DNA from 3 places in the Streptomyces sp. NBC_00457 genome. Region 1 is predicted to be linked to each of the others. Evidence: riboswitches for the same ligand, from Rfam matches in the RefSeq annotation. Region 1 holds a riboswitch; each other region holds the start of a gene.
What was found. A riboswitch is a leader RNA that binds a small molecule or an ion and turns the genes downstream of it on or off. The one in region 1 is predicted to bind cyclic di-AMP.

Region 1 (3,269 bases):
GCGGCGCAGCCCTGGTGCGACGGCAAGGTGGGCATGTTCGGCATCTCCTGGGGCGGCTCCAACTCCCTCCAGATCGCGGCCCTCGCGCCCGAGCCGCTCAAGGCGATCGTGACCGTCTGCGCGACGGACGATCGCTATGACAACGACGTGCACTACGTGGGAGGTTCCGTCCTCGCAGTGGACATGCACGCCCGGGCCGCCACCCTGCTCGCCTTCGCCTCTCGGCCGCCCGATCCGCGGTACGCCGGCGAGGCCTGGCGCGAGATGTGGGTCGAGCGCCTGGAGGCTGTCCAGCCGCTCATCCACACCTGGCTCACCCACCAGACCCGAGACCGGTACTGGCGCCACGGCAGCGTCTGCGAGGACTACGGCGCGATCAAGGCGGCCGTCCTCGCGGTGGGCGGCTGGCACGACCCGTACCGCGACACCGTGCTGCGGCTCGTCGAGCACCTCCCGCCCGATCGCGTACGAGGACTGATCGGCCCCTGGTCGCACCAGTACCCCGATCGCGGCCTGCCACCCGGCCCGGCGATCGGCTTCCTCCAGGAGACGCTGCACTGGTGGGACCACTGGCTCAAGGGCAAGGGGGAACTCCCCGAGCCCCTGCTGCGCGCCTACGTCACCGACTCCCACCACCCCGCCACGGTGTACGGCACCCTGCCCGGCCGCTGGGTCGGCGAGCCCGCGTGGCCCTCCCCTAACGTGACGACAGTGACGTACGCCTGTCAGGGCGCCCCCGTCCTCGTACGGTCGCCGATGCACACCGGGGTCGACGCCGGCCGCTTCCTTCCCATCGGCAACGACGCCGACCTGCCGCCGGACCAGCGGGAGGAGGACGCGCGGTCGGTGTGCTTCGAGTTTCCGGTGGCCGAGGAGACGTGGGTGCTGGGGCGGGCGCGGGTGGGGCTGCGGGTGACTGCTCAGGCGCCGCGGGGGCAGATCGTGGCGAGGGTGTGTGACGTAGCGCCGGACGGCTCGTCGACCCTGGTCACGCGTGGAGCGCTGAACCTCTCGGCACGAGCGGGCCGCGACCGGACCGTGTCGTGGACGCCGGGCACCACCGAAGAGGTGACCTTCGAGCTGAATGCCATCGGCCATGTCTTCCCGCCCGGCCACCGCATCCGGCTCGCCGTCTCCTCCGCGTACTGGCCGTGGATCTGGCCGCAGCCCGAGTCCGCGGCGGGCTTCACCCTGGACCCGGCGGGCTGCTTCCTCGAACTGCCCGTACGGAAGCGCGAATTCGACTGGAATATCCGTTTCGAGGAGCCCGAGCAGGCCGAGCCGCTGGGCGTCAACTTCCCCGCCACGCTCGACGAGCCGCGCCCCGAGCGCCTGGTGGTGCGGGACGTCACGAGCGGCGTGTGGCGCCTTGAGGTCGACCCGAGGTACGGCGGCACGCGCGTCCACCCCGACGGGCTGGAGTGCACCGAGGACGCGCTGGAGACGTACGCGATCGACGAGGCGGATCCGCTGTCGGCCCGCACCCGCTCGGACTGGTCGATCCGGCTGCACCGCCCGGAACAGGGCTGGGACACCACGGTCCGCACCCGATCGGAGATCAGCTGCGACGGGGACCACTTCACCACCTCCGACGAGGTGATCTGCACGGAGGGCGGCCAGGTGGTCTTCCATCGGACCTGGGAGAAGCGCATCCCGCGAACGGCCGGTTAATAAAGCCCTCTTGAGCTGATTGCCCGTTTTGCCGCGCTTGCGATCACGCGTGATGTGACTCACGTCCCGGCCTGCACAGAAAACACACAGGCACCCGTCGATCCGCCTTCCGTCATGGCGAGTTGGGCTTGGCGAGTGCAAAGGATCAAGCGGCACATTCGCCGCACACCAAGGTCAATAGGTGCGATGTGTGAATCCGGTACTTGTTTCGGACATGTGCTCTCGCATACGTTCCCGGCCTGTCGGGCGGACGCCGAATCCTGCCACCGCCCGAACGACCCATTGACCGACTCACCGCACGGCAGGAGCGGGGGACCCAGGTAAGCCGCCGGACCGGACACCGCACCGGGACGGCTCGGGGTGAAGCCATGCCCAGCACGAGGGTGTGGCCGGGCACCTCCCAGCCCGAACCCGACAGCTCACCTCGCAGGCGCCGGAGAGGAACTTCGCCATGGCTGCAGCCGGTAAGCACCGCCGAACCAGAACCGCTCGCATCACCCGCGCCATCGCCGTCGCCGGCACCGGCGTCGCCGTCCTCGCGCTGCCGGTCATCGGCGCGACCAGCGCCTCGGCGGCCACCCCGACCGTGGCCACCGCCACCTCGCTGGGCTACTCAGACACCCTCGACGGCTGGATCCGGGCGTCCCTCCAGGTGATGGCGCAGAACGGCATCCCCGGGTCGTACGACGGCATCTACCGCAACATCATGCGGGAGTCCTCGGGCAACCCGGCCGCCATCAACAACTGGGACTCCAACGCCGCCGCGGGCACCCCGTCGAAGGGCCTCCTCCAGGTCATCGACCCGACCTTCCAGGCGTACCACGTGGCCGGCACCAAGTTCGACCCGTACGACCCGGTCGCGAACATCACCGCCGCCTGCAACTACGCGTTCCAGCGGTACGGCTCGATCGACAACGTCTTCGGCGCGTACTGAGAACTACCCCGTCGGGAAGAGACGTTCCGGGAAGAGACGTTCGAGGACGACGGCGATGCCGTCGTCCTCGTTCGACAAGGTGATCTCGTCGGCCACCGCCTTGAGTTCGGGATGGGCGTTGGCCATGGCGACGCCGTGCGCCGCCCAGTCGAACATGGGGATGTCGTTGGGCATGTCCCCGAAGGCGATGGTCTGCCCCGGTCCCAGCCCCAGATGCTCGGCGGCCAGCGCGAGACCGGTCGCCTTGGTCACTCCGATTGGCTGGAGTTCGACGGTCCCGGGTCCCGACATGGTGACCGTCGCGAGGGAACCCACCACCGCGCGCGCCGTCGCCGCCAACTCGTCGTCGGACAGGGCGGGATGACGCAGCAGCACCTTGCTGATGGGCGCGCACCACAGGTCGTCGCGGCGCCCCACGCGTACGGCGGGCAAGGTCGGGTGCGGCATCAGATACCCCGGTTCGATGAGCGTGAGCCCGTCGACGCCGTCCTGGTCGACGGCGGCGTACACCTGCCCGATCTCCGCCTCGATCTTGCCGAGCGCTGTCTCGGCCAGCTCCCGGTCCAGCGTGACGGACCACAGCAGACGGTCCGCGCCGGCGTCGTACACCTGCGCGCCCTGTCCGCACACCGCGAGCCCCCCGCTGCCGAGGATGTCGAGCAAC
Region 2 (3,269 bases), 2.9 Mb from region 1:
GAGGACCTGGCCGGCGCGCAGCGCCACGCGCGTGTGCCCCTCGGCCGAGAGGTGGAGCCGGTCGCCGTCCCAGGCCCGCCGGTCCTGAATGGCCTTCAGGGACCACAGGTCGAGCACCGGGCAGCCGTACCGGTCGGCGATGGCCCGGACATGTCCGTTGTAGGTGGCGATCTTGCCGCGCAGATGCTTCAGCACCGGGACGCGCCGGGTGTCGAAGCCGGTCGTCACCATGACGGTGCCGACGGCCGAGGTGAGTTGCACGATCGCCCGCTCGAAGCGCTCGGCGACCTCGTCGGGGTCGGTTCCGGGCCGGAGGATGTCGTTGCCGCCCGCGCAGAACGAGACCAGGTCCGGGGCGAGTCGGACGGCCCGGGGGAGTTGGTCGGCCACGATCTGGTCGAGGAGTTTGCCGCGCACGGCAAGGTTGGTGTACTCGAAGTCGCCCTCCGGCCGCCGGTCCGCGAGCAGTACCGCGAATCGGTCGGCCCAGCCGACGAACGCCCCGTCGGGGCCGGGGTCGCCGACGCCCTCGGTGAAGCTGTCCCCCAGCGCCACGTACGACCCGATCACTGATCTGATGTCATTCTTCGAATCGTCTGCCACATCGGCCCATGATTCACCTTCCGATGTGAGCTACGCGACCGTAGGAAGGGGTTGACGGACGGTGAGATAAGCCACTCCTAAAGTGTTCGCCAATTCAGGAATACGTCCCGACCGGGATTCCCGCACGGCCGACACCGAAGGCCGGACCCGGGGATCGGGGTCCGGCCTTCGGTGGCGTGGGGGCGGCTTAGGCGCCGGGTGTCAGCCGACGGAGACGCCCTTCGAGCGGAGGTAGGCGACGGGGTCGACGTCCGAGCCGTAGTCCGGGGTCGTGCGGATCTCGAAGTGCAGGTGCGGTCCGGTCGAGTTGCCGGTCGAGCCGGAGAGGCCTATCTGCTGGCCCGCGGCCACGCTCTGGCCGCTGGAGACGGAGAGCGAGGACAGGTGGGCGTACTGCGCGTAGTGGCCGTCGGCCAGCTTGATGACGACCTCGTTGCCGTACGCGCCGCCCCAGCCCGCGGAGACGACCGTGCCCGCGCCGACGGCCTTGAGCGGAGTGCCGGTCGGGGCGGCGAAGTCGACGCCGGTGTGGTAGCCGCTGGACCACATGCTGCCCGACATGCGGTACGGGGTACCGATACTGGCACCGGCCACGGGGAGGGAGAAGCCGCTAGCCGTGCTCGTGGTGTCGGAGGACTGGGTGGTCGCCGTGTTCGAGGACGACTTCGACGAACCAGAAGAAGACGCACCAGAAGCAGATGAATCAGAAGAACCGGACGACTTCGGCGAAGAAGCGGATGATGAAGGCGAATCAGACGAAGAGGACGACGACTTGGAAGAACCGGTCGTGGCCTTCTTGCCGATCGAGAGCTTCAGGCCGGGGTGGATCAGCGCCGGGTCGGAGCCGACGGCCTCCCGGTTGTCCGCATAGAGCTTCTTCCAGCCACCGCTGACATTCTGCTCGTCGGCGATCTTGGAGAGGTAGTCACCGGCCCTCACCGAATAGGTCCGCACACCCGAACTCTTCGCGGCGGCGGTCTTCTCGGCGGCCTTCTTTTCAGTCTGCGGAACCGACTGAACAGCCTTTTCCGAAACCGACTTTGCGGGAGCGGCGTGCGCTCCGGTGGCCCCCAGGAGCGGGAGGGCGAGCGCGGCGCCACCGGTTCCGGCGACGGCGATCGAGCGAGTGAAGCGCTGACTCTTGGGACGGCGGTGCTTACCCTTCGCGGGCATGACGAATTCCTCTCCGGCGCCTACGAGGTGAGCTGTCGGGTGCGGACTGGAGATGTCCGGCCGCGCGGTGGCGACTTAACCCCTAGCCGTTCCGGAGACCGGAACAGGCGTTGTACCAGTGGGTCCCCCGCTCCTGCCGTTCACGGGTGAGTTGAGCGGTCTCCGGGCGGCGGCAGGATTGGGCGTCCGTCCGGATTGGTGGCGAACGTAAGCGACCAAGACGCAAAGGGACAAGCAAGAGGTTCCATGGTTGTGCGTTTCTCTTGATCCCTTGTGAGAAAACCCAGTCACCCTCCGTGAATTCCGCCCCTGTCGGCGGATTCAATCCCCTGGAAAAACACGTGAATTACGTGAACATGACGGACAACGCTCGGTCACGAATATGACGCTGCTCACGCAGCTTCACCCCAGGAGGCTTTATTCCAGACCGAGTTGGAATGAAGATCCTAATTCGGACAGATCACTCAGATGCGACGCAGGCGGAGAACTGTCGCATCGAGGTCACCACGCAGCCCCGTGCGCAACCCGTGATGCAGCAAAACCGCACCCCGGTGAACTTCGCCCGTTTCGCGGCATTCATACGACGCTGTCGGGTCGAGGCCGCGCAGCCGCAGCGCCGGAACGGGCTCGCCGTAACGCTGCGCCTCGAGCCAGGCGAGGACGACGGTCTCGTCGCCGAGCACGTACTGCACCGCACTCAGCCCGCCCTGCGGCGGCCGCAGCCGGTACAGGTCGCCGCGCTGCACGAGGGGCCGGATCTCCTTGTACAGACCCACCCAGTTCCGGGCCTCGGCCAGCTCGTCGTCCGTCCACTCGGTGAGGTCACCGCCGACCCCGAGCACCCCGGCCATGGCGCTCACGAACCGGAAGCGCAGCGAGCTGACCCGGCCGTTGAGCATGGCGTTCGGGCTGTCGGTGACCCAGGCCGCCATCACGCGCGCGGGGTGGACCTGGCTGAAGCCGTGCTGGATGGCGAGCCGGTCGAGCGGGTCGGTGTTGTCCGAGGTCCACACCTGATCCGTACGGCTCATGATCCCGAGGTCGATCCGGCCGCCGCCGCCCGAGCAGGACTCGAAGGCGACGCCGGGGTGCGCGTCCCGCAGGCGGTCCAACAGGCCGTACAGCGCACGCACATGGTCGACCCACAACCGCTGCGGATACGCCTCTCCCGGCCAGCCCGCATCGGTGAAGCAGCGATTGAAGTCCCACTTCACATAGTCGATCGGGGCACTGGAGAGGAGCATGTCGAGCCGCTCCCAGAGGTACTCCTGAACGTCCTCGCGGGCGAGGTTCAGTACGAGCTGATTGCGGAATTCCGTCCGCTTGCGCCCGGTTTGATGCTGCACCCATTCAGGGTGGGCGCGATACAGATCGCTGTCCGGATTGACCATTTCGGGCTCGACCCAGATACCGAATTGCATACCGAGACCGTGCACGTGGTCCGCGAGCGGCTTGAGCCCGCCGGGGAAGCGGTCGGGGTTGGGTGTCCAGTC
Region 3 (3,269 bases), 1.1 Mb from region 1:
CTGGAAGACCGGCTTCACGTCACCGTCCCCGCCGCCCGCACACTCGCCGAGCGCACCCGCCCGGCCGGTACCGACGGGCTCTTCGTCGCCTGGGAGACGCTCACCCACGCGCGCAAACCCGCAGGGTGAATCAACGTGTGGTCATGGGTGTCCCGCGGATGGCGTAGACTAGTGAACACAACGACGCGGGGTGGAGCAGCTCGGTAGCTCGCTGGGCTCATAACCCAGAGGTCGCAGGTTCAAATCCTGTCCCCGCTACCAAAAATGCAGTTCAAGAGGCTCTTCGGATTTGTCCGAAGAGCCTCTTGCTGTGTTCGGGACTGTCCAAAGGTCCGCCTGATTCTGGCGAGGATGCCCCGAGGTTCACGCTGGGGAGGGTCCCCTCCTGAGGCTCTGCTTGCTGCCCGGCGCGGGGCGTTCACACGGCTGTCCGGCGGAGCCGGGGAATGCGAACAACTGCCCTACATGTCACCGGTTGTGGTGATCGTCGTGCGAATGGCGGTGAAACTGCTGCCAACGCCCGAGCAGGCGTCGGCCCTTCAGGCGACCCTGCATGCCTGCAACCGGGCAGCCACATACGCCTCGCAGGTTGCCTTCGCCAAGAACCTCAAGGACCGCAACCGCCTGCAGAAAGAGGTGTACACGACTCTGAAGGCCAACCTGCGGGCCGGGAACCTCGGCCCGCCCACCTCCAGGCGGCACCGCAAGGCTGTCAGTACTCCGATGTTCTTCCGCCCGGAGGCGGCCCAGCCGTTCGACGACCGTTGCCTGTCCTGGCAGTACGACGCACGCACCGTCTCCATCTGGACCGTGGACGGGCGGATGAGGGGTATCCGCTTCGCCTGTTCGCCCGACCAGCTCAAGATCCTTGTGGCCTGCCGCAGGGGCGAGAGCGATCTCGTCCGGCGTGGCGGGAAGTGGTTCCTGATCGCCACCTGCGACATTCCGGATCCCGAGGAGTACGAGCCGGTCGGCTGGATCGGCGTGGACCGGGGCATCGTGAACCTGGCCACCACCTCCTCGGCCTGTCCGGCGACGGACCGGCCCAGTTCGTCAGCCGCCTCCAGGCGACCTTGTTCTCGTGGTTCCGGGCGCACCCGGTCGGCGACCGTGCGCTGGGCGGGCTGCTGGTGATGGACGAGGCGCAGAACTTCGTGCCGTCCGGTGCGGCGAATCCGAGTACGGAGAGCACGGTCGAACTCATCCGCCAGATACGGAAATACGGACTCGGGATGGTCCTCAATACGGACTCGGGATGGTCCTCGCCTCGCAGACGCCCAGGGGGATCCACAATCAGGCGCTGGGCAACACGGTGAACCAGTTCATCGGCCGCCTTACCGTTCCCGCTCAGATCAACGCCGTCGAGACCATGGCGGAGGCGCGCAACGCGACCCTCGACAACCTCGGTGGTCTTCGGAGCGGCCAGTTCAACGCCGCGACCGAGGGGACCGGCTTCAGCAAGACCGAGGTGCCTATCTGCCTCAGTCACCACGATGTGCCGCTCACGGAGGACGAGATCGTCGAGCGCGCGCGCCGCGGGCTCGATCGTCGTCACCCCGCGTGAGTGGACGGCCTCGTTCCGGTAACAACTGACGCAACGTCAGAACTGATGTGACTGCTGAGTTGCTGCCGCGGCGTGGTCAACTCGCCCGATTTTCACCGGTCATGGCCTGTACGTCCTGCGCAAAAACGTTAACGATCAAGCGGAACCGCTTGGAATCCGGCCCCCGCGTCTATTAACGTTCGATAACGCAGCGCGGTCGTCCCAGCCGTCACAAGAGTCGGCTCCGTGCGCACGCGCCGAATTCCGCAAGGGAACCGGGGAACCACCACCTTGGGGTGAATCGCGCGGATGCCACCGTGGAAGCACGGAGGGTATACGCGCGTAGGAGACCTTCCTGCTCCGAACCCGTCAGCTAACCCGGTAGGCGAGAAGGAAGGAAAGGAGTACGCCTACGTGGCGTCCAACCGGCCTGCCCCCGAGGCCCCCTTCGTGCCGAGTCAGCGCGAGCCCGACACCTTTGTGTACAGCGGCTTCCGCACCGACGACGAGGGCCCGCTGGAGGAGTGGAACCCCACCGAGGAGTCCATTCGTCCCATACGTGGCCGGCACCGCGTCAGCAAGCAGCGCAACGGTGCATTCGCCCGTAGCTCCACGGTTCTCGGCGTCGGCGTCATAGCCGCCGTCGGCGCGGGCGGTATGGCCAGCGCCAACACCGGCAAGCCGCCGGTGTCCATCTCCCTGCCCGACCTGCCGTCCGTGGGCTCGATCATCTCGGACGACGCCGCCGAGGACTCGGCGGACACCGCGACCGCGCTCAGCACTGTCAGCGTGGCCTCCACCGAGAGCGAGCAGTCCGCCGCCGACGCCGGTGAGACGCTGCGCTCCCGGATCCTCGCCCAGGCCGAGCGGCAGCAGGACCAGGTCGACAGCAAGGCCGCGCAGGCCGTGCAGGCCGCCGCGCAGAAGGAGGCCGCCGAAGCGGCCGCCAAGGCGGAGCAGGAGGCCAAGGCCAAGGCCGCCGCCGCGAAGAAGAAGGCGGAGGAGGAGGCCGCGGCCAAGGCGGAGGCCGAGCGGCTCGCCCAGCTGGCCAAGCAGTTCGCGCTGCCGACCTCCTCGTACACCATCACCTCGACCTTCGGTCAGGCCGGTTCCCTCTGGTCCTCCGGCTACCACACCGGCCTCGACTTCGCCGCCCCCACCGGCACGCTCATCAAGGCCATCCACAGCGGCACGATCACCGAGGCCGGCTGGGACGGCTCCTACGGCTACAAGACCGTCCTCACCCTCGACGACGGCACCGAGCTCTGGTACGCCCACCAGTCCTCGATCAGCGTCAGCGTCGGCCAGAAGGTAGCCACCGGCGACGTCATCGGCCGCGTCGGCGCCACCGGCAACGTCACCGGCGCCCACCTCCACCTCGAGGTCCACACCGGCAGCTCCGACAGCGGCGGCATCGACCCGATGGCCTGGCTGCGAAGCAAGGGGCTGAACCCCTGAGGTAGGGCTCTGCGGCGGGGGCTGTCGGACCGCCCGCCGCCGTCTGGGCTGCGGGCATTCGCATGGGCGGTCTCGGCCGCGGGCATTCGCGCGGCCTGGGGCGGTGCCCACCCGGCAGGCGGCGCTGCGTCGTCGTCCAGTCAAGCTGCGAGCATTCGTGCCGCAGGGTCGGCGCCCACCCGGCAGGCGGCGCTGCGTCGTCGTCCTGCCAAGCTGCGGGCATTCGTGCCGCCTAGGGCGGCACGGGTGGGCGCAGGCGGCGCCCCGT

Region 2: linked by a shared signal. The riboswitch ahead of OG828_RS08220 (LysM peptidoglycan-binding domain-containing M23 family metallopeptidase) and the one ahead of OG828_RS21185 (transglycosylase SLT domain-containing protein) in region 1 are both predicted to bind cyclic di-AMP.
Region 3: linked by a shared signal. The riboswitch ahead of OG828_RS26465 (M23 family metallopeptidase) and the one ahead of OG828_RS21185 (transglycosylase SLT domain-containing protein) in region 1 are both predicted to bind cyclic di-AMP.

What each region holds. Positions count from the first base shown of each region.
Region 1 is NZ_CP107905.1:4,697,298-4,700,566, forward strand. It holds gene OG828_RS21180 (CocE/NonD family hydrolase) at 1-1,671, shown strand, start outside; cyclic di-AMP (ydaO/yuaA leader) riboswitch at 1,946-2,119, shown strand; gene OG828_RS21185 (transglycosylase SLT domain-containing protein) at 2,123-2,605, shown strand; gene OG828_RS21190 (HAD family hydrolase) at 2,609-3,269, opposite strand, start outside.
Region 2 is NZ_CP107905.1:1,765,583-1,768,851, forward strand. It holds gene OG828_RS08215 (SGNH/GDSL hydrolase family protein) at 1-570, opposite strand, end outside; gene OG828_RS08220 (LysM peptidoglycan-binding domain-containing M23 family metallopeptidase) at 805-1,776, opposite strand; cyclic di-AMP (ydaO/yuaA leader) riboswitch at 1,779-1,944, opposite strand; gene OG828_RS08225 (alpha-galactosidase) at 2,241-3,269, opposite strand, start outside.
Region 3 is NZ_CP107905.1:5,802,177-5,805,445, forward strand. It holds gene OG828_RS26445 (alginate lyase family protein) at 1-129, shown strand, start outside; tRNA gene OG828_RS26450 (tRNA-Met) at 185-261, shown strand; gene OG828_RS26455 (hypothetical protein) at 496-1,134, shown strand; gene OG828_RS26460 (hypothetical protein) at 1,256-1,564, shown strand; cyclic di-AMP (ydaO/yuaA leader) riboswitch at 1,789-1,946, shown strand; gene OG828_RS26465 (M23 family metallopeptidase) at 1,958-3,001, shown strand.